2 linked regions of the Modestobacter italicus genome follow. The protein of the gene in region 2 interacts with the protein of the main gene of each other region in a pairwise test. Links are inferred from orthologs where the notes say so. Each region holds a gene or a part of one and is shown on either strand. Other genes may lie near its edges.

The links.
Region 1: the proteins of MODMU_RS13565 (region 2) and ndk interact in binary tests that used the Escherichia coli proteins (3 or more experiments, as listed by UniProt). The link is inferred for Modestobacter italicus from one-to-one orthologs.

The regions. Positions count from the first base shown.
Region 1 is NC_017955.1:1,695,405-1,702,655, reverse strand. Bases 4,050-6,865 are described here. They hold ndk (nucleoside-diphosphate kinase), read right to left. Parts: upstream 5,761-6,865; coding sequence 5,338-5,760; downstream 4,050-5,337. Other genes in these bases: MODMU_RS08230 (hypothetical protein), read right to left, coding at 6,580-6,849; MODMU_RS08235 (Clp protease N-terminal domain-containing protein), read left to right, coding at 6,056-6,583; MODMU_RS08240 (helix-turn-helix domain-containing protein), read left to right, coding at 5,833-6,054; MODMU_RS08250 (TIGR03960 family B12-binding radical SAM protein), read right to left, coding at 4,050-5,286. Also shown: MODMU_RS08255 (Rne/Rng family ribonuclease), read right to left, coding at 1-2,324; MODMU_RS26855 (TIGR03936 family radical SAM-associated protein), read right to left, coding at 2,594-3,361; more of MODMU_RS08250, read right to left, coding at 3,361-4,049; MODMU_RS08225 (DUF4233 domain-containing protein), read right to left, coding at 6,964-7,251. UniProt on the Escherichia coli protein: Major role in the synthesis of nucleoside triphosphates other than ATP. The ATP gamma phosphate is transferred to the NDP beta phosphate via a ping-pong mechanism, using a phosphorylated active-site intermediate.
Region 2 is NC_017955.1:2,794,862-2,810,732, reverse strand. What follows is about bases 7,031-9,984. They hold MODMU_RS13565 (5-formyltetrahydrofolate cyclo-ligase), read left to right. Parts: upstream 7,031-8,187; coding sequence 8,188-8,781; downstream 8,782-9,984. Other genes in these bases: MODMU_RS13560 (alkaline phosphatase), read left to right, coding at 8,936-9,984; MODMU_RS13570 (alpha/beta fold hydrolase), read right to left, coding at 7,244-8,146; MODMU_RS13575 (amidohydrolase family protein), read left to right, coding at 7,031-7,286. Also shown: MODMU_RS29525 (LLM class flavin-dependent oxidoreductase), read left to right, coding at 1-219; MODMU_RS13610 (alpha/beta hydrolase), read left to right, coding at 221-1,057; MODMU_RS13605 (SDR family NAD(P)-dependent oxidoreductase), read right to left, coding at 1,050-1,805; MODMU_RS13600 (GntR family transcriptional regulator), read left to right, coding at 1,965-2,618; MODMU_RS13595 (4-carboxy-4-hydroxy-2-oxoadipate aldolase/oxaloacetate decarboxylase), read left to right, coding at 2,615-3,316; MODMU_RS13590 (4-oxalomesaconate tautomerase), read left to right, coding at 3,313-4,389; MODMU_RS13585 (VOC family protein), read left to right, coding at 4,490-5,494; MODMU_RS13580 (NAD(P)-dependent oxidoreductase), read left to right, coding at 5,491-6,270; more of MODMU_RS13575, read left to right, coding at 6,267-7,030; more of MODMU_RS13560, read left to right, coding at 9,985-10,402; MODMU_RS13555 (hypothetical protein), read left to right, coding at 10,479-11,018; MODMU_RS13550 (hypothetical protein), read right to left, coding at 11,056-11,676; MODMU_RS13545 (hypothetical protein), read left to right, coding at 11,839-12,084; MODMU_RS13540 (hypothetical protein), read right to left, coding at 12,123-12,329; MODMU_RS13535 (AI-2E family transporter), read left to right, coding at 12,549-13,754; MODMU_RS13530 (HdeD family acid-resistance protein), read left to right, coding at 13,863-14,444; MODMU_RS13525 (hypothetical protein), read left to right, coding at 14,544-15,871. UniProt on the Escherichia coli protein: Involved in the removal of 5-formyltetrahydrofolate.

The sequences.
Region 1 (7,251 bases), 1.1 Mb from region 2 along the record:
AGGCCCAGCGAGGTGACCTCGGCGACCTGGTGCTTGGTCCGGTCCCGGCCCAGACACTCGGTGAGCCGCCGCAGCACGAGGTCGCGGTTGCTCTCCAGGACCATGTCGATGAAGTCGATGACGATGATCCCGCCGATGTCGCGCAGCCGGAGCTGGCGGACGATCTCCTCGGCGGCCTCGATGTTGTTGCGGGTGACGGTCTGCTCGAGGTTGCCCCCGGAGCCGACGAACTTGCCGGTGTTGACGTCGACGACGGTCATCGCCTCGGTGCGGTCGATCACCAGCGAGCCACCGGAGGGCAGCCAGACCTTGCGGTCCAGGGCCTTCATCAGCTGCTCGTCGATCCGCAGGTCGCGGAAGACGTCGCCGGTGCCGGCGTAGCGCTGCAGCCGCTCGGACAGCTCCGGGGAGACGTGCGCGACGTAGGCCTCAACGGTGTCCCAGGCGTCGTCGCCCTGGACGACGAGCCGCTTGAAGTCCTCGTTGAAGACGTCGCGGATCACCCGGATCGCCAGGTCGGGCTCGCCGTAGAGCAGCGTGGGAGCGTTGCTGGTGGAGGCGGCCTTGGTCTGGATGACCTCCCACTGCGCCTGCAGCCGGGCCACGTCGCGGGTGAGCTCCTCCTCCGAGGCGCCCTCCGCGGCGGTCCGGATGATCACACCGGCGTCGTCCGGGACGATCTTCTTGAGGATGTCCTTGAGCCGGGTGCGCTCCTTGTCCGGGAGCTTGCGGCTGATGCCGGTCATCGAGCCGCCGGGCACGTAGACCAGGAAGCGGCCGGGCAGGTTGACCTGCTGGGTGAGCCGGGCGCCCTTGTGCCCGATCGGGTCCTTGGTCACCTGGACCAGGACCTTGTCCCCGCTCTTCAGCGCGGTCTCGATCGAGCGCTGCTTGCCGGACAGGCCGGCGGCGTCCCAGTTGACCTCACCGGCGTAGAGGACGGCGTTGCGGCCCTTGCCGATGTCGACGAAGGCGGCCTCCATGCTGGGCAGCACGTTCTGCACCCGGCCGAGGTAGACGTTGCCGGCGAACGAGGTCGCCTGCGTCTGGGTCACGTAGTGCTCGACCAGCACGTCGTCCTCGAGGACGGCGATCTGGGTGCGCTCGCCCTGCTGGCGGATGACCATGGCGCGGTCGACGGCCTCGCGGCGGGCCAGGAACTCCGACTCGGACAGGATCGGGGCGCGGCGGCGGCCACCGTCCCGGCCCTCGCGGCGCCGCTGGCGCTTGGCCTCCAGCCGGGTGGACCCGGCGACCCCGCGGACGTCGTCGTCGCTGGAGGTCCGGCCGTTGCGGCCGGCGCGCTCCGGGCGGTCGTCGTCGTCGGTGGTCTCGTCCGCGGCGCTCTCGCCGCTGCTGCCGCGGCGGCGGCGACGCCGGCGGCGGCGGGTGCTGGAGCCCTGACCGGCCTCGGCGCCCTCGTCGTCGCTGTCCTCGTCGCTGTCGGCGTCGGAGCCGTCCTCGGACTCCTCGTCGGTGTCCGCGGTGCCGGCGACCGGCGCCTCGGTGTCCTCGTCGGTGTCGTCCCCGGCGTCGCCGGAGTCCTCGCTGCGGCCCCGGCCGCGGCCGCGGCGCCCGCGGCGGCGGCGGCGGCTGCCGGAGCTGCCGCCGTCCTCGTCGTCGCGGTCGTCGGTGTCGTCGGCGTCGGTGAGGTCGCGGTCGTCGACCTCGGCCACATCGGCGACGTCGGCCACGTCGGCGTCCTCGACCGGCTCGGCCACGGCCTCCTCGGCGGGACGGCGGCGGCTGCGGCCGCGGCCGCGCGGCCGGGCCGGCTCGGTCTCGCGGTCGTCGACCTCGGCGGTGGCCTCGGCGGGCTCCTCCGGCTCGGCCGGGGACTCCGCGGGGCGACGGCTGCGCCGGCGCGGCGGGGGCGCGGCGTCGGGCTCGGGGGCCACGAAGGTGATGAACGCGGGGGCCGGCGGGGCGACCGGGGCCGGAGCCGGCTCCACCGGGTCCGGGTCGGCCGACAGCGACGGCCGGGTGGCCCGGCGGCGGGGCCGGGCGGTGACGGTGGTCGGCTCCGGGGAGCTGAACTGGGCGCCGAAGCGGGGCAGCCCCGGCTCCGACTCGGGCGCCGGGGTGCGGTCGTCGACCGGGTTGCGCTCCGGCACGAGCGGGCCCCCGGCAGCGAGGAGCGCGGCGGCGGCCTCGGCGGCGCCGTCGGTCTCCTCCTCGTCGTCCTCGGGCAGCACGGCGCCGGTGGGTTCGGCGGGCGGGTCGGCGGGGGTCTGCTCGAGCCCGCCGGTCTCGGGTGCGGGCGACTGCTCGGGAGCCGGGGCCCCGTCGGTCGCGGGGGTGTCGTCGTCGGTGCGGTCGGCCACTGAGGGCTCGCCTCCTGTGCGTCCCCGGGCGCCGGTCGTCTCCGACAGGCGGCCGCGCAGGGACGCGGGTCAGGCGGGTCGGGCGGGCCGCGAGGTGCGACGGCGCCCTTCTCGCGAAGTCTGGGTCCGCGCCCCGGCCGGTGCGGCTGGGGCCCGGTGGTGCAGCGTGCGGAACGCGGGTGGTGCGGGGCGGGCAAGATCGGGGTGGTACGGCGCGTCACGGCTGGCAGACGTGTCGCGGACGACGCCCGGCGTCCGGCTCCGCCGGTTCAGACCTGCGCGCGCTCCTCCTGGCAGCAGGAGCGCACCGCACGATCGGGTCCCAGCGGATCGGCGACCTCACCGCTGTCGTCGAGCCGGCCCTGCGCCTCACGCACGGCCCGGATGGGCAACGGCGGGCGCAGGTCGGCGACGGCAGCCAGAGCGGCCATCACGTCATCCGGTCGGACGGTCGGCGTGAGCTGCCGTACGACCACGTGCAGTATGGCACAACCTGCCTCCACGGCCACCGCCGCGCGGACGACGGCGGCCCGCGCATCGACGTCCCGGGTGCCGTTCTTGGTGCGCTTGGTGACCATCACCGCCTCGCGTGAAAGCAGCTCCCGGACGGCGGCCGACAGCTCGTCGGCGTCCACCCCGGGCAGGTCGATCCGCCAGCGGGTGGCGTCCAGCCGGTCGGCCAGCGACCCGCTGCCCTCGACCGCCTCGACGCACTCCAGGACGTCGATCCCCGGCGGCAGCGAGGCGTCCAGCGCGGCGCGCACCTGCTCGGGGTCGCGCCGGGCGGACAGCCCGATCTCGAAGTACTCCGCCTCCGAGGCCGCGCCGGTCGGCGCCGCCCCCATGTAGGAGATCTTCGGGTGCGGGCTGAAACCGGCGGAGAAGGCCATCGGCACCTGGGCCCGGCGCAGCGCGCGCTCCAGGGCCCGGGCCAGGTCGCGGTGCGAGGCGAACCGCAGCGGGCCGCGCTTGGTGTAGCGCAGCCGCAGCTTCTGCACGGTCGGCGGCGGCGGGGGCCCGTCGGGCTGCCGGGCCATCAGCGGACCACGATGAGCGGGAGAAGGCTCCGGCCGGTGGGGCCGATCTGGATCTCGGTGCCCATGGTCGGGCAGACGCCGCAGTCGTAGCAGCCGGTCCACCGGCAGTCCCCGACCTCGTCCTCGGAGATCGCGTCCTGCCAGTCCTCCCAGAGCCATTCCTTGTCCAGCCCGGAGTCCAGGTGGTCCCAGGGCAGCACCTCGTGCTCGGTCCGCTCCCGGGTGGTGTACCAGTCCAGGTCCAGCCCGAAGGCGCCGAGCTCCTCGGTCGCGGCGGTCCGCCACCGGTCGTAGGAGAAGTGCTCGCTCCAGCCGTCGAAGTGGCCGCCGTCGCGCCACACCCGCTCGATGACCTTCCCGACGCGGCGGTCGCCGCGGGAGAGCAGGCCCTCGATCACGCCGGGCTTGCCGTCGTGGTAGCGCAGCCCGATGGAGCGGCCGATCCGCCGGTCGCTGTTGATCGCCTCGCGCAGGATCCGCAGCCGGTGGTCGATCGTCTCGGCGCTGGCCTGCGCGGCCCACTGGAACGGGGTGTGCGGCTTGGGCACGAAGCCACCGATGGAGACGGTGCAGCGGATGTCCTTGGTGCCGCTGGCCTCCCGGCCGGCCCGGATGACCTCGACCGCCAGCTCGGCGATCTCCAGCACGTCCGCGTCGGTCTCGGTGGGCAGACCGCACATGAAGTAGAGCTTCACCTGCCGCCAGCCGTTGGCGTAGGCGGTGGTGACCGTGCGGACCAGGTCCTCCTTGGACACGGTCTTGTTGATCACCCGCCGGATGCGCTCGCTGCCGCCCTCGGGGGCGAAGGTCAGCCCGGAGCGGCGGCCGTTGCGGGACAGCTCGTTGGCCAGCGTGACGTTGAAGGCGTCGACCCGGGTGCTGGGCAGGCTCAGCCCGGTGTTCGTGCCCTCGTACCGGTCGGCCAGCTCCTTGGCCAGCTGGCCGATCTCGGAGTGGTCGGCGCTGGACAGCGACAGCAGCCCGACCTCTTCGTAGCCGGTCGCCTTGAGGCCGGCGTCGACCATGGAGCCGATGCCGGTGATGGTCCGCTCGCGCACCGGGCGGGTGATCATCCCGGCCTGGCAGAACCGGCAGCCGCGGGTGCAGCCGCGGAAGATCTCCACGCTCATCCGCTCGTGCACGCTCTCCGCGAGCGGTACCAGCGGCTGCTTGGGGTAGGGCCACTCGTCCAGGTCCATCACCGTGCGCTTGCCGACCCGCGCCGGGACGTCGTCCCGGGTGCGCAGCACCTCGGCGATCGTCCCGTCGGCGGCGTAGCTGACGGCGTAGAAGCGCGGGACGTAGACGCCGTCGACCCGGGCCAGCCGGGCGAGCAGCTCGACCCGCCCGCCGGGGCGGCCCTCGGCCTTCCACGCGGCGACGACGTCGGTGATGTCACCGACGACCTGCTCGCCGTCACCGAGGACGGCGCAGTCGACGAAGTCGGCGACCGGCTCGGGGTTGAACGCGGCGTGCCCACCGGCCACCACGACCGGGTGGGTCTCGTCGCGGTCGACCGCGTGCAGCGGGACGCCGGCGAGGTCGAGGGCCTCGAGCAGGTTGGTGTAGCCGAGCTCGGTGGCGAAGCTGACGCCCAGCAGGTCGAACGCGCGCACCGGGCGGTGCGCGTCGACGGTGAACTGGCCGACACCGTGCTCACGCATCAGCCCGGCGAGGTCGGGCCAGACGGCGTAGGTGCGCTCGGCCAGGGCGTCCGGGCGCTCGTTGAGCACCTCGTAGAGGATCATGAGGCCCTGGTTGGGCAGGCCCACCTCGTAGGCGTCGGGGTACATCAGCGCCCAGTGCACGGGGACGTCGTCCCACGGCTTCACCTGGGCGTTGAGCTCACCGCCCACGTACTGGATGGGCTTCTGCACCTGGGCGAGCAACGGCTCGAGCTGGGGGTAGAGCGAGTCCACAGTCATGACCGGTCCAGGGTAGACGGCGGGACCCCGGTGCAGGGCCCCGCCGTCGGACTAGCCGAGGCCGGGGAAGAAGAGCGCGATCTCGCGGGCGGCGGACTCGGGCGAGTCCGAGCCGTGCACGATGTTGTTCTGCACCTCGAGGGCGAAGTCGCCGCGGATGGTGCCGGGGGCGGCCTTCACCGGGTCGGTGGCGCCGGCCAGCGCGCGGAACGCCTCGATGGCGCGCGGGCCCTCGACGACCAGGGCGAGCAGCGGGCCGCTGGTGATGAACTCGACCAGCGAGCCGAAGAACGGGCGCTCGCGGTGCTCGCCGTAGTGCTCCTCGGCGACCTCGACGGTCAGGGTGCGCAGCTCGGCGGCGACCAGGCGGAGGCCCTTGGCCTCGAGCCGGGCGACGACCTGGCCGACGAGGCCGCGGGCGACGCCGTCGGGCTTGACCAGGACGAGGGAGCGTTCAGCGGTGGGTGCAGACACGGCGGGGAGCGTACGGGACCCCCGTCGTCAACATGAGTTGACAGGAGGACGGCGTCAACCTACGTTGACGGCATGGCATCCCCCACCGACGTCACCACCGCCGCCGCGGCCGACGACCCGGACACCGGGCTGCGCGCCATCCGGGCGCTGCGCGACCTGGCCGACCGGCTCGAGGTGCTCCAGGTGTCCAACGCCCGGGGCCGCGGCTGGTCCTGGCAGCAGATCGCCGACGCGCTCGGCGTGAGCAAGCAGGCCGTCCACAAGAAGCACGCCACCTCGAGAAGGGACCGCTGACGTGTTCGAGCGCTTCACCGACGAGGCACGCCGCGCCGTCGTCCTCGCCCAGGAGGAGGCCCGGGAGCTCCGGGCCGAGCGGGTCGACCCGGTCCACCTGCTGCTGGCGCTGACCCGCGACCCCAGCCGGGGCGGGACGGCGCTGCGGGCGGCCGGGGTCGACCACGACCGGCTCGCGCCCGTGGCGGCCGCGGTCGGCGACCCGCTGGACCCCGCCGCCCTCGCCGCCCTCGGGGTCGACCTGGCCCAGGTGCGCGCCTCGGCCGAGGCGGTCTTCGGCGCCGGCGCCCTCGACCGGGGCCGCCGGCCGACCGGCGGGCACCTCCCCTTCGCCGACGGCAGCAAGCGGGCGCTGCAGGAGTCGCTGCGGGCGGCCCTGCGGCGCAAGGAGCGCCGACTGGACAGCGGGCACGTGCTGCTCGGCGTCCTGGCGGTGGGCGACCCGACGGTCACCCGGGTCCTCGCCCAACTGGGCACCGACGCCGGCTCGCTGCAGGAACGGGCCGGCGGGGAGCCCGAGGTGGCCTAGCGGTGGGACAGGTCCAGCCGCGCCATGTGCCGCCACAGCTCCTGGTCGCGGTCGCTGAGGCCGTTCCAGCAGTCGTAGCTGCTGCGCTGGTGCAGCTCGCGGGCGTGCCGCTCGACCAGGTCGTCGTGGAGCTGGTAGCGGACCCGGTGGGCGTACTCGGCGATCGTGTAGCCGATCGACCCGACCTTCTCGTCGGCCGCGACGGCGCCGCCGGCCCTCCTGGCGGGCTCGTGCTTCCGCGCGCAGCAACGGCTGTGGTCGGCCATGGTGCTCCCCCTGCCTCCGGTGACTGCCTGCCACAGGCGAGTCACACAACGTGTGGGGCTCAGGGTGCACCGAGGCCGCCCCCGCCGCGCCCCCCGTGCGGGTGAACCTGGGGCTCAGCCGGCGGGCGGCGCCGGCGGCGGGCCGAACGGGCTGCCCAGCAGGTCCTTACGGACCTGCAGCAGGTAGGCCCAGATCAGCACGAAGACCCCGCCGACCAGCCACATCGCCGAGCCGAGGAAGCCGGTGAGCAGCAGCGGCACCTGCAGCACGGTGCCGACCACCAGCCCCTGCGGGCGGCGCTGCACACCGCTGGCCAGGATGAGCAGCACGGCCAGCACGATGAGCACGGTCAGCCGGAAGCCGGTCAGCCCGTCGCCGCTCTGCGCGATGCCGCGCGGCAC
Region 2 (15,871 bases):
GTCGACCAGCTGCTCGCCGAGGGCAAGCTGTACGCGGGGTCGCCGGAGACGGTGTCCCGGCAGGTCGCCGAGGCCGTCACGGTCGGCGAGGTCAACCACGTCGCCGGCTCCTTCGCCTGGGGGTCGCTGGACCCGGAGGCGTCGCTGCGCTCGGTCCGGCTGTTCCGCGACGAGGTGGTCCCCGCCGTGCGCGAGGTCGCCGCCGGGGTCGGGGTCTGACGTGCCCGAGGTGACGGTGCGGCGGGACGTGGTCTACCGCAGCGAGCCGGGGGTCGAGCTGCGGCTGGACCTGTACCTGCCCGCGTCCGGGCCCGCCCCGCTCTGCCTGTGGCTGCACGGGGGCGGCTGGCTGCGCGGGTCGCGCGGGGCCCGGGCCGCGGAACGGCTGCTGCCGGTGGCCGAGGCCGGTGTGGCGATCGCGGCGGTGCAGTACCGGCTGAGCGGCGAGGCGACGTTCCCGGCGCCGCTGGACGACGCCCGCGCGGCGGTCCGGTGGCTGCGCGGGAACGCGGCGGAGCTGGGGCTGGACGCCGACCGGGTCGGGGTCTGGGGCGGGTCGGCGGGCGGCCACCTCGCCGCGCTGCTGGCGCTGTGCCCCGACGAGCGGGACGCCGAGCTCGGGGACAGCTCGGTGCAGGCCGCCGTCTGCTGGTTCCCGGTCACCGACCTCACCCTGCGCGACACCGACGTGCCGGCCGGGCCGCTGCCCCCGTTCGTCACCGGTCGGCCCGACGTCCCCTCCCAGGAGGCCCGGTTGCTGGGCGCCGCGTCGGTGCGCGAGGTGCCGGACGCGGCCCGGGCGGCGAGCCCGGTCACCCGCGTGCACCCCGGCGCCCCGCCGTTCCTGCTGGCGCACGGGGACCGGGACGGGCTGGTGCCCGCCGAGCACAGCCGCGCCCTGCACCGGGCGCTGCGGGTGCAGGGGGTCCCGACGACGCTGCTCGTGCTGGCCGACGCCAACCACGAGGACCCCGCGTTCGACACCCCGCCGGTCCTGGGGGCGGTGAGCGCCTTCCTGCGCAGCACCCTGCTCGGCGACCCCGCCGGTGTCAGCTGAAGGCCACCCCGCCGTCGACGATCAGCGTCTGCCCGGTGACGAACCCGCTGCCCTCGGAGCACAGGAACGACACCACCGGCGCGAGGTCGCCGGGCTCCATCGCCCGCGGGACGGCGCGGCGCCCGGCGGACGCCGCCAGGTAGTCCGCGTCGTTCAGGGCGCGGGTGGCGTCGGTCTCGACCAGCCCGGGCGCGACGGCGTTGACCGTGATGCCGTCCGCGCCGACCTCCCGGGCCACGCTGCGGGTCAGCGCGATCACCGCGCCCTTGGAGGCGGTGTAGTGGGCGAACCACGGCACGCCCATGTGCACGGTGGACGACGCGATGTTCACCACCCGGCCCCGCCCCTGGGCCTTCATCGCCGGGTGCACGGCGCGCATCCCGAGCCACACGCTCCGGGTGTTCACCGCCAGGACCCGGTCCCACTCCTCGACCGTGATCTCGGTGAACGGCCGCTTGGTCCCCAGCCCCTGGTAGATCGCGGCGTTGTTGACCAGCGCGTCGATGCGGCCGTGCCGCTCGAGGACCGCCGCCACCAGCTCCTGCCACGACGACTCGTCGCTCACGTCGGCCCGCAGGTGCGTGATGCCGCCGTCCGCGTCGTCCGGCTCGACGACGTCGGCGGTCACCACGGCAGCGCCCTGGGCGGCCAGGTACCGGCTCAGCCCGGCGCCGATGCCGCGCGCACCGCCGGTCACGACGACGACCGTCCCGGGCGCGACGCTGCCGCGCATGTCCGGCTGGCTCATCTGCACTCCCGGTGCTCTGGTGCCCGGCGGGCGGCCGGCCGGCGGCCCGCACGGTCTTGATAGCGCACCGCGGTCCCGTCCGCCCGCGCGGGATGTCGGCGAGACTGTTGACGATCCTGTCGACGATCCCTACGGTCGGGACGTCGGGAGGAGGAGTCGATGGCAGCAGCAGCACGGGACGCGGCCGAGCAGGCCCTGCGCACCGCGATCTCCCGGGGTGACCTGCCCCCCGGCCACCGGCTGGTCGAGGAGGAGCTGGCCGGGCAGCTCGGGGTCAACCGCAGCAGCGTCCGGCTGGCCATCGACGTGCTGATCGCCGACGGCCTGGTCGAGCGGATCCCGCACCGCGGCGCGCGGGTCCGCGTCGTGTCGGTCGCCGAGGCGGTCGCCACGACCGAGTGCCGGATGGTGCTCGAGGGCCTGCTGGCGCGTAAGGCCGCCGAGCGGGTCACCGACGAGCAGGCCGGGCGCCTGCGCGCGCAGCTGGCCGCCATGGGGGAGGCGGTGGCCGGCGGCGACCTGCTCAAGTACTCGGAGCTGATCTCCCAGCTCCACGGCCTGGTGCACGACACCGCCCGCCATCCCGTCGCCGCCGGGCTCGTCGACCGGCTGCAGGCCCAGGTGGTCCGGCACCAGTTCCAGCTCTCGCTCCGCCCGGGCCGGCCGCAGGTCAGCCTCGGCGAGCTCACCGCGGTGGTCGACGCGATCGCCGCCGGCGACCCCGACGGCGCCGAGTCCGCCACCGTCGCCCACTTCCGCAGCGTCGTCGCGGCCCTGTCCGAGCCGACCAGCAACCCCGGAGGACCAGCATGAGGAACGTCGTCGTCACCGACCCACCCCGCGCCGACGCGGCCGACGCCGAGGCGCTCGGCGGCTTCGGCGTCGCCACCGTGCACGAGGCGCTCGGGCGGGTGGGCTACCTCGGCCCCACGTTCCGGCCGGCCTGGCCGGGCGCGCGGATCGGCGGCACCGCCGTGACGGTGCTGTGCTGGCCCGGGGACAACCTGATGATCCACGTGGCCGTCGAGCAGTGCCGCCCGGGCGACGTGCTCGTCGTCGCGACCAACTCCCCGTCGACCGACGGGCTGTTCGGCGAGCTCTTCGCCACGGCGCTGGCCCAGCGCGGGGTGCGCGGCGTGGTCCTCGGCAGCGGGGTCCGCGACGTCACCGAGCTCCGCGAGATGGGCTTCCCCGCGTGGTCGACCGCGGTGAGCGCGCAGGGCTCGGTGAAGGCCACCGCGGGGGCGGTCAACGTGCCGGTCGTCCTGGGCGGCCAGCAGGTGGCGCCGGGTGACGTGGTCGTCGCCGACGACGACGGCGTGATGGTGGTGCCGCGCGCTGACGTGCCGCGCGCGCTCACCGCCTCCCGGGCCCGGCTGGACAAGGAGGCGGCCAGCCGCGCGGCGTTCCAGGCCGGCGAGCTGGGGCTGGACCGCTACGGCCTGCGGGCGAAGCTGCCGGACTTCGGCATCGAGTACGTCCCCTACGAGACCTGGGTGGAGGAGCGGTGAGCTACGACGACACCGGGGTCCGCTGCACGATGCTGCGCGGCGGCACCTCACGCGGGCTGTTCTTCGAGGCGGGTGACCTGCCCGCCGACCCCGCCGAGCGCGACGACCTGCTGCTGCGGCTGATGGGCACCCCCGACCCCCGGCAGATCGACGGGCTGGGAGGCGCGACCACGCTGACCAGCAAGGTCGCGGTCCTCTCCCGCTCCGAGCACCCGGACGTCGACGTCGACTACCTGTTCCTGCAGCTCGGCGTCGACGAGGCCACGGTCAGCGACCGGCAGAACTGCGGCAACATCCTCGCCGGGGTCGGGCCGTTCGCCGTCGAGCGGGGCCTGGTGCCCGCCGGCGACGGCGAGACCAGCGTCCGGATCCGGATGGTGAACTCCGACAGCGTCGCCGTCGCCACCTTCCCGACGCCGGGGGGCCGGGTGGAGTACCACGGCGACGTCGAGATCGCCGGTGTGCCCGGCACGGCCGCGCCGGTCGTGCTCGCGTTCACCGACACCGAGGGCTCGGCCACCGGCGCGCTGCTGCCCACCGGGCACGTCCGGGACACCGTGGAGGGCATCGAGGTGACCTGCGTCGACAACGGCATGCCCGTGGTGCTGGCGCTGGCCGGGTCGTTCGGGCTCACCGGCCACGAGTCGCACGAGGAGCTCGCCGCCGACGCCGCGCTGCTGTCGCGCGTCGACGCGTTCCGCCGCAAGGCCGCCGAGCTGATGGGCATGGGCGACGTGTCCACGGCCTCGGTGCCCAAGACCGTGCTGCTCGCCGCGCCGCGGGACGGCGGGCAGGTGTGCACCCGCTCGTTCATCCCGGTGCAGCCGCACACCTCGATCGGCGTGCTGGGCGCGGTCAGCGTGGTCACCGGCATGCTGCTGCCCGGCGCCGTCGGGCACGAGCTGACCGCGGACTGGCCGGCGGGCACCTCCCAGGTCGACGTCGAGCACCCGACCGGGCACCTGCTGGTCGACGTCGTGGTCGACGCCGAGGCCACCCCGCCGCGGGCCGTCCGCTCCGGCGTCGTCCGCACCGCCCGCAAGCTGTTCGACGGCACGGCCTTCCCGCGCTAGGAGGACCCTCCTGCCCCCCACCGCTCGCAGGCTCGCGGCGGGCCCCTGCAGGAGGGCCGCACGACCCATCTGAACGACACCCGACTCGAAGGAGAGCCCCGTGCCGCCGCTCCACGACATCGCCCACCTCGCCCACGTCGAGCTGCTCACCGACAAGCCCGAGGAGTGCCTCGACTTCTACGTGCGCTACCTCGGGATGACCGAGAACGGCAGGTCCGGCGACTCGGTCTTCCTGCGCGCCTGGGACGACTACGAGAACACCACGATCAAGCTCACGGCCGCCCCGAGGCCGGGCGTCGGCCGCACCAACTTCCGGGCCGGCAGCCCCGAGGCGCTGCAGCGCCGGGTGGCCGCGATCGAGGCGACCGGCCTGGGCCGGGGCTGGCAGGACGGCGACCCCGGCTACGGCCCGGTCTACGTCTTCACCGACCCCGACGGCCACGAGATGGGCGTCTACTACGAGACCGAGTGGTACCGGCCGACCGGTGACCTCGTGCCGGCGCTGAAGAACCAGGCGCAGGCCTACCCGGGCCGCGGCGTGAGCGTCCGCCGGATCGACCACATCAACTACCTCGGCGTCGACCCGGTCGCCAACCGCGACTTCGCCCGGGACGTCCTCGGCGGGATGATCACCGAGCAGATCGTGCTGGACGACGGGGTCGCCGGCAGCTGGCTCACCTTCACCAACAAGGGCTACGACGCGGTCTGGACCCGGGACAACACCGGCACCTCGGGCCGGCTGCACCACCTGTCGTTCGCCGTCGACAGCCGGGACGACGTCCTCAAGGCCGCCGACCTGGCGCTGGAGCACGGCGTCCACATCGAGACCGGGCCGCACAAGCACACCATCCAGCAGAGCTTCTTCCTCTACGTCTGGGACCCGGCCGGCAACCGGATCGAGCTGGACAACCCCGGTGCGCGGCTGGTCCTGGCGCCGGACTGGCAGCCGGTCGACTGGTCGGCGGCCGAGCGGGCCAAGGGCCAGGCCTGGGGGCTGCAGACCATCTCCACCTTCCACACCCACGGCACGCCGCCGGTCGGGGAGGAGCAGGAGGAGTCGCCGGCGACCGACCCGGAGGGCGACGCCCACGGGGCCGCCCGGTGACCCTCCGGATCGCCCTCCTCGGGCTGGGTGAGGCCGGCTCGGCGATCGGCCGGGACCTGGTGGCCGCCGGCGCCGACGTCCGCGGCTACGACCCGCGGGTGCCGTCGGTCGCGGGGGTGGCCGCCCGCGCCGACGAGGCCGACGCGGTCCGCGACGCCGAGCTGGTGCTCAGCGCGAACAGCTCGCACGACGCGCTGACCGCGCTCACCCGTGCTCTGCCCGGGCTGCGGCCGGGCACGGTCTTCGCCGACCTGAACACCGCCGCACCGGGGGTCAAGGTCGCCCTCGCCGAGGCGGCCGGCCCCGACGTCGAGGTGGTCGACGTGGCGCTGATGTCGCCGGTTCCCGGCAAGGGCCTGCGGACGCCGATGCTGGTCTCCGGGCCGGCCGCGCAGCGGTACGCCGACCTGCTGGGGCCGCTCGGCGCCGAGGTGACCGTGCAGCCGGGTCCGGTGGGGGAGGCGATCTCCCGCAAGCTGCTGCGCAGCGTCTTCTACAAGGGGCTGGCGGCCGCCGTCGTGGAGGCGCTCGCCGCCGGCGACGCCGCCGGCTGCGGCGACTGGCTGCGCGGCAACATCTCCGCGGAGCTGGCCGGCTTCGACGACGCCACCATCGACCGGCTGGTCGACGGCACCCACCGGCACGCCCGCCGGCGGGCCGACGAGATGGCCGCGGCCACCGAGCAGCTCACCGAGCTCGGGGTCCGGCCGCGGGTCGCCGCCGCCGCCCGTGACCTGCTCACCGAGCTGCGCGACGCGCAGGAGGGAACCGCGTGATCATCGACTGCCACGGCCACTACACGACCGCACCGGCGGCGCACACCGCGTGGCGGGAGCAGCAGCTCGCCGCCTGGGAGGCGGGCACCCCGGCACCGGCCTACCCCGCGATCAGCGACGACGAGATCCGCGAGACGATCGAGGGCAGCCAGCTCAAGCTGATGGACGCCCGCGGCATCGACCTCACCGTGTTCTCCCCGCGGGCCTCGGCGATGGGCCCGCACCTGGGCGACGCGGCGGTGAGCCTGGAGTGGACCCGCCGCAGCAACGACCTGGTGCACCGGGTCACCACCCTCTACCCCGACCGCTTCATCGGCGTCTGCCAGCTCCCGCAGTCCCCGGGTGCGCCGATCGAGGGGTCGATCGCCGAGCTGCGGCGCTGCGTGGAGGAGCTCGGGTTCGTCGGGTGCAACCTCAACCCCGACCCCAGCGGCGGGTTCTGGACCTCCCCGGCGCTGACCGACCGGAGCTGGTACCCGTTCTACGAGGCGATGGTCGAGCTCGACGTCCCGGCCATGGTGCACGTCTCTGGCTCGGCGACGCCGGTCTTCCACGCGACCGGCGCCTACTACATCAACGCGGACACGACCGCGTTCATGCAGCTGCTGCAGGGCAGCCTGTTCACCGACCTGCCCGACCTCCGGTTGGTCATCCCGCACGGCGGGGGAGCGGTGCCCTACCACTGGGGGCGCTACCGCGGCCTGGCCGACATGCTGGGGCAGCCGCCGGTGGAGACCAACGTGATGGGCAACGTCTTCTTCGACACCTGCGTCTACCACCAGCCCGGCATCGACCTGCTGCTGGACGTCATCGACACCGGCAACGTCCTGTTCGGGTCGGAGATGGTGGGCGCGGTGCGCGGGATCGACCCGCGGACCGGGCACCACTTCGACGACACCCGCCGCTACGTCGAGGCGGCCGCGCTGGACGCCGACGCCCGCGCCGCGGTGTTCGAGGGCAACGTCCGGCGGGTCTACCCCCGGCTCGACGCGGCGCTGGGCGGCGCGGGGCGCTGACCGCCCAGCGCGCCGCGGACGGCGGCGGCGAAGGCCTCCGGTGCCTCGAGCGGGACGAAGTGCCCGGCGTCGGGGAGCGGGGTGACGGTGACGTCGGCGAAGAACTCCGCCAGCCGGTCGCCCCACTCCGGCGGGAACAGCGGGTCGTAGCTGGGCCAGAGCACGTGCACCGGGACGCGGAGTCGGTCCGCGGGCTCGGGTGCACGTTCGGCGAGGCTGCGCGCCAGGATGCCCGGTCCGGCGCGGTACCAGCCGATCGAGCTGGTGAAGGCACCCGGCCGCGCGTAGCTGGCGGTCAGCCGGTCCAGGTCCTCCTCGGAGGGCGCCCACGACGGCCCGGACCAGGTCGTCCAGAAGTGGCGCAGGTAGCTGCGCACCGCGTCCGGATCGCCGTCCAGCAGCTCGCGGGCGACCGGCAGCCGGTGGAAGTGCTGGTACCAGAACGCGGCCTGGGCGGCCGGCTCGAGCACACGGCGTCCCGCGCCGGGCGCCGGCGGGGCGATCACCAGCGCCCGGACCCGGTCCGGTGACGCCTGCGCCACCGACTGGGCGATCCGGCTGCCGATGTCGTAGCCGGCGAGGACCACGGGGCCGAGGTCCAGCTCGTCGAGCAGCCCGGTGATGCTGCGGGCCTGCGCGGCCCCGGAGTACCCGTCGTCCGGGTCGACGTCGTGCCGGTCGGAGCCGCCGAACCCGCGCAGGTCCGGCACGACGACGTCGGCTCCGCCGGCCAGCAGCGGCGCGACCAGCCGGAAGTCCTCCCGGCCGCCGGGCCAGCCGTGCAGCAGGACCACCGCGGGCCCGGCGCCGGAGCGGTCGTACGCGAGGGAGAACCCGTCGACGGGCTGCGTGCGGGGCACGAGCAGGAACGTAGCGGCCCGGCGGTGCCTAGGCTGCGCGGGTGGCCGCTCCGGGTGCACCCGTCCCCGCCAAGGCCGCCCTCCGCCGGCGGCTGCTGGCCCGCCGGCGCGCGCTGGGGCCCGAGGAGAGCCGCGCGGCCGCGGACGCGGTGGCCGGTGCCCTGGTGCGGGCGCTGGCGGGGGTGCGCACGCTGGCCGCGTTCGTCCCGGACCCCACCGAGCCGGGGCACGGCCGGCTCCCCGGCGCGCTCGCCACGCTCGGCGCCCGGGTGCTGCTGCCGGTCGTCCCGCCGGCGGGCCGTGAGCTGGACTGGGCGGTGGACACCGGCCGGCTGGCGCCCGGCCGCTTCGGGCTGCTCGAGCCGGTCGGCCCGCGTCTGGGCGCCGGGGCGCTGGGCGACGCCGACATCGTGGTGGTCCCCGCGCTCGCGGTGGACCGCGCGGGGATGCGGCTGGGCCGCGGCGGCGGCTACTACGACACCTCGCTGGCGCACGCCCGGCCCGACGCCGTCGTCGTCGCGCTGCTGTTCGACGGCGAGCGCGTCGACGAGCTGCCCGCCGAGCCGCACGACCGGCCGGTGACCGCGGTCGTGACGCCGTCCGGGGGGTGGCAGGACCTGCCGCGCCGGAGCTGACCCGCCCGTTCACCTCACGGGCGCCGGATCGTCATCCCGAGCCTCGCTGCGGTTGGCCGGCCGTCCTTAGCGTCCGCTGTGGGCACCGCACCGGTGCCCGACGACGCTTCGGAGGCACACGGGCATGGGAGCACGCAGGCGCAGGACCACCGCCGTGACGGTGGTGGTCGCGGCAGTGGTCGCCGGGGGGATCACCGGCAGCATGGGCACCGCCGCGGCCGGCAACGGCAACGGTGGCCGGATCACCAACGTCATCTACCTCCTCGGCGACGGCATGGGCCGCACGCACGTCACGGCCGCGGCCGAGCGTTACTACGGCGCCGAGGGCCAGCTGGCGATGGAGCAGCTGCCGGTGGTGGGCCAGGTGGCGACCTACTCCGTGGAGCGGCTGTCGGGGCAGCCGGGCGCGCCGGACTTCGCCCCCAACTACGTGACGGACTCGGCCTCGGCCGCGACCGCGTGGGCGTCCGGGGTCAAGACCTACAACGCGGCACTGGGCGTGGACGCCAAGGGCGTCGTCGTCCCCACGGTCATGGAACTGGCCCACCAGGCCGGCTACCGCACCGGCAACGTCTCCACCGCCGAGATCACCGACGCGACGCCCGCCGGGCAGATGAGCCACGCGCTGGCCCGCGGCTGCCAGGGCCCGACCTACAGCGACGCGGCCTGCCAGGACCTCGCGATCACCGGCGCCGCGCTGCCCCTCGGCGACGTCCGGGTCACGCCGATCGCCGACCAGATCGCCCGCAACGGCACGGCCGACGTGATCCTGGGCGGCGGGCTGTCCCGGTTCGACGCCGCCGACGAGAAGGCGCTGCGCGACCAGGGCTACACCGTGCTGGGCTCGCCGGCCAGCAAGACCGTGGCCACCGAGGCCGACCTGGCCGCGGCCACCGGGCAGAAGGTCTTCGCGCTGTTCAACAACGGCAACCTGACGATCGAGAAGGCCAAGCGGGAGAACCCGGCGTCGGCGCAGGCCAAGGAGCCGTCGCTGGCGGAGATGACCGCGAAGTCCATCGAGCTGCTGAAGTCCGGCGGCTCGCGGGGCAACGGCTTCTACCTGCAGGTGGAGGGCGCGCTCATCGACAAGCGCTCGCACGCGAACGACGCGGCGCAGACGCTGGAGGAGACCAAGGCCTTCGACGACGCGGTCAAGGTGGCGATGGACTTCGCTGAGCAGGACGGGCACACCCTGGTGATCGTCACCGCCGACCACGAGTGCGCCGGCTTCAACATCATCGAGAAGGGCACGTCCACCAACGCCGAGGCGACCGCCCCGCCGGTGAACGTCGACTCGGGCAACACGGCCAACAACTCGGTGCCGACCCGTCCCACCGCCGGGACCAAGGACCCGACGCGGTCCACCGGCCCGGTCAACGGGTCCGGTCAGGGTGACCCGGAGAACTTCGCCCCGGCGACGTTCCGCACCCCCGACGACCCGGCGGGCGTCGTCGACGGCTCGCCGGAGGCCAGCCTGTGGCTGACCTACCTGTCGGGCAACCACACCGGCGCCGACGTCCCGCTCTTCGCCTACGGGGCGGGGTCGGAGCAGCTGGCGGGCAGCATCGACAACACCGACCTGTTCGACGTCGTCAGCGGCGCCCTGCGCGTCGGGCGCTGAGCCACGGCCGGGGGCGGGCCGTCCAGCGCCCGCCCCCGGCCCCCTGCCCTCTCTCCACCCTCATCCAGGAGCTCCCGTGAACCGCACTCGACGCACCCTCGTGGTGGCCGGGCTGGCACTCCTCGCGTTCTGCGGCGCGCTGGTCGCCGTGCGCGTCACCACCCCGGACGCACCGGCGGACCAGCCCTCCCCGGCCGCGGCCGCCCGGACGTCGTTCCCCGGGCTGCCCGTGGCCGCCGCGGAGCCGACGATCGCCGGGCTGGACCAGCTCTCGCCGGCCGCCGGCTCGGTCGTCCATGCACCGGGCCCCTTCGACGACCGGTTCCGGCTCGAGGGCCTGACCCTCGACGCCGAGGGCGTCCACGGCTCGGCGCTGGTGGTCAGCGACGTCAGCGAGATCCTCGAGTTCGAGGCGCTGGCCGGCTTCTACGACGCCGACGGCCGGCTGATCGGCACCGGCCGGTTCGTCCACCACCTCGACGAGGAGCACGTCGACCCGGCGGCGGAGGCCGGACCGCCGAACGAGCTCGAGGAGTTCACCATCGCGCTGGCACCGGAGCTCCGGGGCAGGGCCGTGTCGGCCGCGGTCGGTGTGCCGGTGCTGGTCGACGAGTGACCTCCGCCGGCTCCGACCGGACCGGCCGGAGCCGCCCTCAGATCGTCTCGGGCACGCCCAGGTGGGCCAGCACCAGGTCGAACTCGGCGGTGTCCACGACGTCGATGCCCCGGGCCGGCGCGAACTCCTCCCGGAACTCCCGCGCCCCCTCGCCGGACGCCTCGAGGTTGGCCCAGCTGTCGTAGGAGACCGCCGACACGGCCAGGCCCTCCTCGCGGCGCACCATCACGCTCACGCTGCAGAAGCCGGGCAGGTCGTCCAGCTTGGGCATCAGGGACAACCGCACCGCGTCCACCGCCCGCTGGACGGCGCCGGGGTCGGTCCGCAGCCAGGTGACGCGGGAGCAGGCCCCGGGGCGCGCCTCGGGGACCCGGTGCATGGCGGCGATCTCCCACTCGGCCACCTCCGGCCGCCCGCCGAGCGCCGCGGCGGTCCGCTCCAGGTGCGGCCGGACGTCGTCCCGGCTGGTGCCCAGCGCCTGCTCGTCCCGCCAGGACGTGGTGACGATGGACCGGCCGGAGTCGCGGGAGGCGAGCATCGACAGGCCGACGCAGCCGGGCATCGCCCGCAGGAGCGGCATGGACTCGTCCCGGACGTAGGCGGTGCCCGTGCCCAGCTCGCGGGGGTCGCCGTCGATGGTCGTGGTCCGTGCGTACATGCCGGGCAACTCCTGTTCCGCGGGGTCTCCAGCGGCTGCCGCCGCTGGGCGACAGGGTGCTGGACCGCCGTCCCGGGGGCAACACCGTCGGGCGGGTCACGCCATCCGGGCGATGGCCGGAGCCGCGCAGGGCAGGACAGTCGGTCCCGGGAGGGAGCGGCGATGACGTGCACCACGTACGAGTTCCGGGTGGAGGGCCAGCTGACCGATCAGGCGCGGGAGGCCTTCTGCGACATGGACATCGAGGAGTCCGCCGACGGCGCAGCCCTGGTGGGGGACGTGATCGACGAGGCGCACCTGCTCGGGGTCATGGCCCAGTGCCGGACGCTGGGCCTGACGGTCGTCTCCGCGCACCAGGTCGCGGGGGGCAGCAGGCACGCAGGGCACCCGCGTGCCGGTGCCGGGTGACCGGGGCGGGGCCGCGCGGGGGACGCGGCCGCGCAGGCTCAGGGAGCCACCTGCTCCACCGAGACGACGTGCAGGCCCAGTGACTGGACGACCTCGAGGAGCTCGTGCAGCTCGTCGTCCCGGTGCACCACGCCGGAGATGACGGTCGCCTCGGTGACCTCGGCGATGTCCAGGCTGACGAAGGCGTCCCGCGCCCGGTCGGACAGCCGCCCGGCCACCCGCACCTCGTACCGGCGATCCGGCATCGTGGACCTCCCTCGCCGCAGCCGTCGGGTGTCCACGCCCTCCGCACCACCCCGTCCCCGACGAGGCTGCCCGCTTCTCCCCGTCGGCACCTCACCCCGGTCGGGTGGACCACCGTCGTGCCCTCCTGCCCGGACGGGCGGCCCGCGGCCCTCCCGGCGCGCCCCTCCCATCACCGGAGGGTGAGCCCGACCGGCGGCGGAGCTCCTAGCGTCCGGCCCATGACGACACCCGGGGCCGACGGCCACGGGGCCGCGGACGTGCCGGTGAGCACCGGCGCGGTGGTCCCGCCGGTGCCGGGTCGCCGTCCGGTGCTGCCGAGGGCGCTGGTGATGCTGCTCGGCGCGGCGTCGGCCGTCATCGTGCTGGGCGGGCTCCGGGCGACCGCGTGGCTGATCGGGCCGGCCTTCCTCGCGCTCGTGCTCGTGGTCGCGCTGCACCCCGTGCAGGGCTGGTTGCGCCGGCACGGCTGGCCGGGCTGGCTGACCACCCTCGTGCTCGTCCTGCTGGTGGTCGGGGTCCTGGCGGTCCTCGCCCTGGTGGTCGTGGTCTCGCTGGCGCAGCTCGCGGCGCTGCTGCCGCAGTACGCCGGCCGGGCCGAGGAGCTGCTCCAGGACCTCGCCGGCAGCCTGGAGGGGCTCGGCGTGCCCCCGGCCCAGCTGCAGGACGCCGCGGACGACCTCGACCCCGCGCGCCTGGTCGTCCTGATCGGGTCCCTGCTCGCCGGTCTGTCCAGCGCCGTCTCCTCGGTGGTGTTCCTGGGCTGCCTGCTGCTCTTCCTCAGCCTCGAGGCCGGCGGCATCGACCGGCGGCTGGCCGCGGTCGCCGACGACCGTCCCGGGCTGGTGACGGCGTTGCTGTCCTTCGCCCGGTCGACCCGCAGCTACCTGGTGGTCAGCACGGTCTTCGGGCTGGTCGTCGGGCTGCTGGACGCCGTCGTCCTGGCGGTCGTCGGGGTCCCCCTGCCGCTGCTGTGGGGCGTGCTCGCCTTCCTCACCAACTACGTGCCCAACGTGGGGTTCGTCATCGGGCTCGTGCCCCCGGCCCTGCTGGCCCTGCTCGCGCTGGGCGTGCCGGAGATGCTGGTCGTCATCGCCGCCTACTGCGTGCTCAACTTCGTCATCCAGTCGCTGATCCAGCCGCGCTTCGTCGGCGACTCCGTGGGGCTGGCGATGACGACGACCTTCATCGCGCTGGTCTTCTGGGCGTGGCTGCTGGGCCCGCTGGGCGCCCTGCTCGCGATCCCGTTGACGCTGCTGGCCAAGGCGCTGCTGGTCGACGTCGACCCGACCGCGCACTGGGCGACGGCGCTCGCCGGCAGCCTGGCGCCGGAGCAGCGGGCCCCCCGGCGCGGCCGCCGCGCCCGTGCCGCCCGGGGCGCGGCACCGGCCACCCCGCCCACAACCGTGGTCGTGCCCCGCTCCTGACCCGCGGGCGCCGGGGCGCTCATCCCCGCCGGATGAGGTCGGCGGGGTGGCCCAGCGGCAGGGTCCTGCGCAGAGGTGGGTGGCGCGGAGGGTCGGAGGGGAGCGGTCATGGCTGCTGAGGTGTCCAGCTCGTGGTCCGGTGCGCCGCCCGCGCGGCACTCCGGCGCGGTCCGGGCCGGCGTCGCCGTGCTGGGTGCGGCCGTGCTCGTCATCGGTCTGGTGCTGGTGTTCGACGTGGTCGCGGCCGTCCGGACGCTGGGGTGGCTCGTGGGCCTGGGCCTGGTGCTCAACGGGTGCCTGGAGCTGGCGGTGGGCTGGACCTCGGGGCAGCGGGGGCGGGCTGCGGTGCTGGGCGGCGTGCTGGTGGCCGGGGGTCTGCTGGCGGCGTTCTGGCCCGGGGTGACGGTGTGGGCGCTGGCGGTGCTGACCGGCATCAGCCTGCTGCTGCACGGGATCGGGCGGCTGGCGGTGGCCGTCGCCGACCGCGCGGAGGTCCGCGGCTGGGGGTGGATGGCGCTGGCGGGGGTGTTCGACATCGCGATCGGCCTCCTGGCGCTGGCCTGGCCGGAGGCCACCGTCCGGGTGCTGTGCCTGCTGCTGGGCGTCCAGGTCGTGGTGCTCGGCGTCGTGCTGGTGGTGTGGGCGTTGCTGGCCCCCCGCCGGCGGCCAGCGGAGGCCGGGCAGCTCTGACCGGGCGCCCCGGGGACGGCCGGTCATCTCGGCGGGGTGATGGCCTGGCGTGCGAGGGCGGCCAGGGTCGCGGCAACCGGAGTCGACGGAGGCGGAGCGATGACACAGCTGGGATCCCCCACGGTCCAGCCCGCGCCCGCAGCGGCGCTGACGGCCGACGAACGGAGCGAGCTGCTCCGGCTGCGCCGCGAGATGGCGGAGCTGCAGACCCAGCCCCGACCCCGGACGAAGCGTCGGTGGCGCTCCCTGGTGGCCGTGGTGCTGATCGTCCTGGGCTGCGTGCTGGCCCCGGTGGCCGGCGTGGCGGTCTGGGTCAACAACCAGGTGTCGGACACCGACCGCTTCGTGCGGACGATGAGCCCCCTGGTCGACGACCCGGACGTGCAGGCCGCGCTGACGAACCGGCTGACCACGACCGTGTTCCAGTACGTCGACGTGCAGGGGATCGCCGACGACGCCGTCGACGCGCTCGGCGCCCAGGGCCTGCCGCCGCAGGTGGTGACCCGGCTGGAGACGCTCACCCCCACGCTCGCCTCGGCGGTGACCGGGTTCGTCCGCGACCGGATCGCCCAGCTGGTGGCCAGCGACCGCTTCGAGCGGGTCTGGGACCAGGCGATCACCACGGCGCACCGGCAGCTGGACGCGGTCCTGTCCGGTGACAGCCAGGGCGTCGTGGTCCGCGGGGACGCCGTCTTCCTGGACCTCGCGCCCTTCATCGACCTGGCCAAGGAGCGGCTGAGCCAGGCCGGGCTGACCGCCGTCGACCTGGTGCCCGAGGTGCACCCCAGCGTGGAGATCGCGAAGGCCGACACCCTGGTGCGGGCGCAGTCGGCGTACACCGCGCTGGACAACGTGGCCCGGGTGCTGCCCTGGGTCGTGCTGCTGCTGTTCGCCGTCGGGGTCTACCTGGCCCGCAACCGGTTCCGGGCGCTCGTCGGGACCGGGCTGGGACTCGCGCTGTCCATGGTGGTGCTGGCCGCGGCCATCCTGGTGGCCCGCGGCCTGCTGGTCGGGGAGGTGCCCGCCGCGGCGGCACCGGCCACCGCGTCCGGCTTCGACATCGTGGTGACCTACCTGCGGCTGGGCCTGCGGACCCTGCTCGTCCTGGGGCTCGTGCTGGCGCTGGCCGGGTTCCTCGCCGGCCGCTCGGACACCGCGGTGCACTTCCGCCGGTCGGTCGCGCGCCGGCTGCACGAGACCCGCGGCGGCCCGGCTGCCGACGGACCGGTGGCCACCTGGGTGCGGGCGCACGTCCGGGGGCTGCGCATCGGGGCGGTGGCCGTCGCCGTGCTGGTCTTCGTCTTCCTGACCCAGCCCAGCGGGATCGCCGTCCTCGTCATCGCCACCGGGCTCCTGGTGGTGCTGGCGGTCATCGAGTTCCTGGGGCGCCCGGCGACCGCACCGCCCGTGCCGGCCGACGCCGTGCC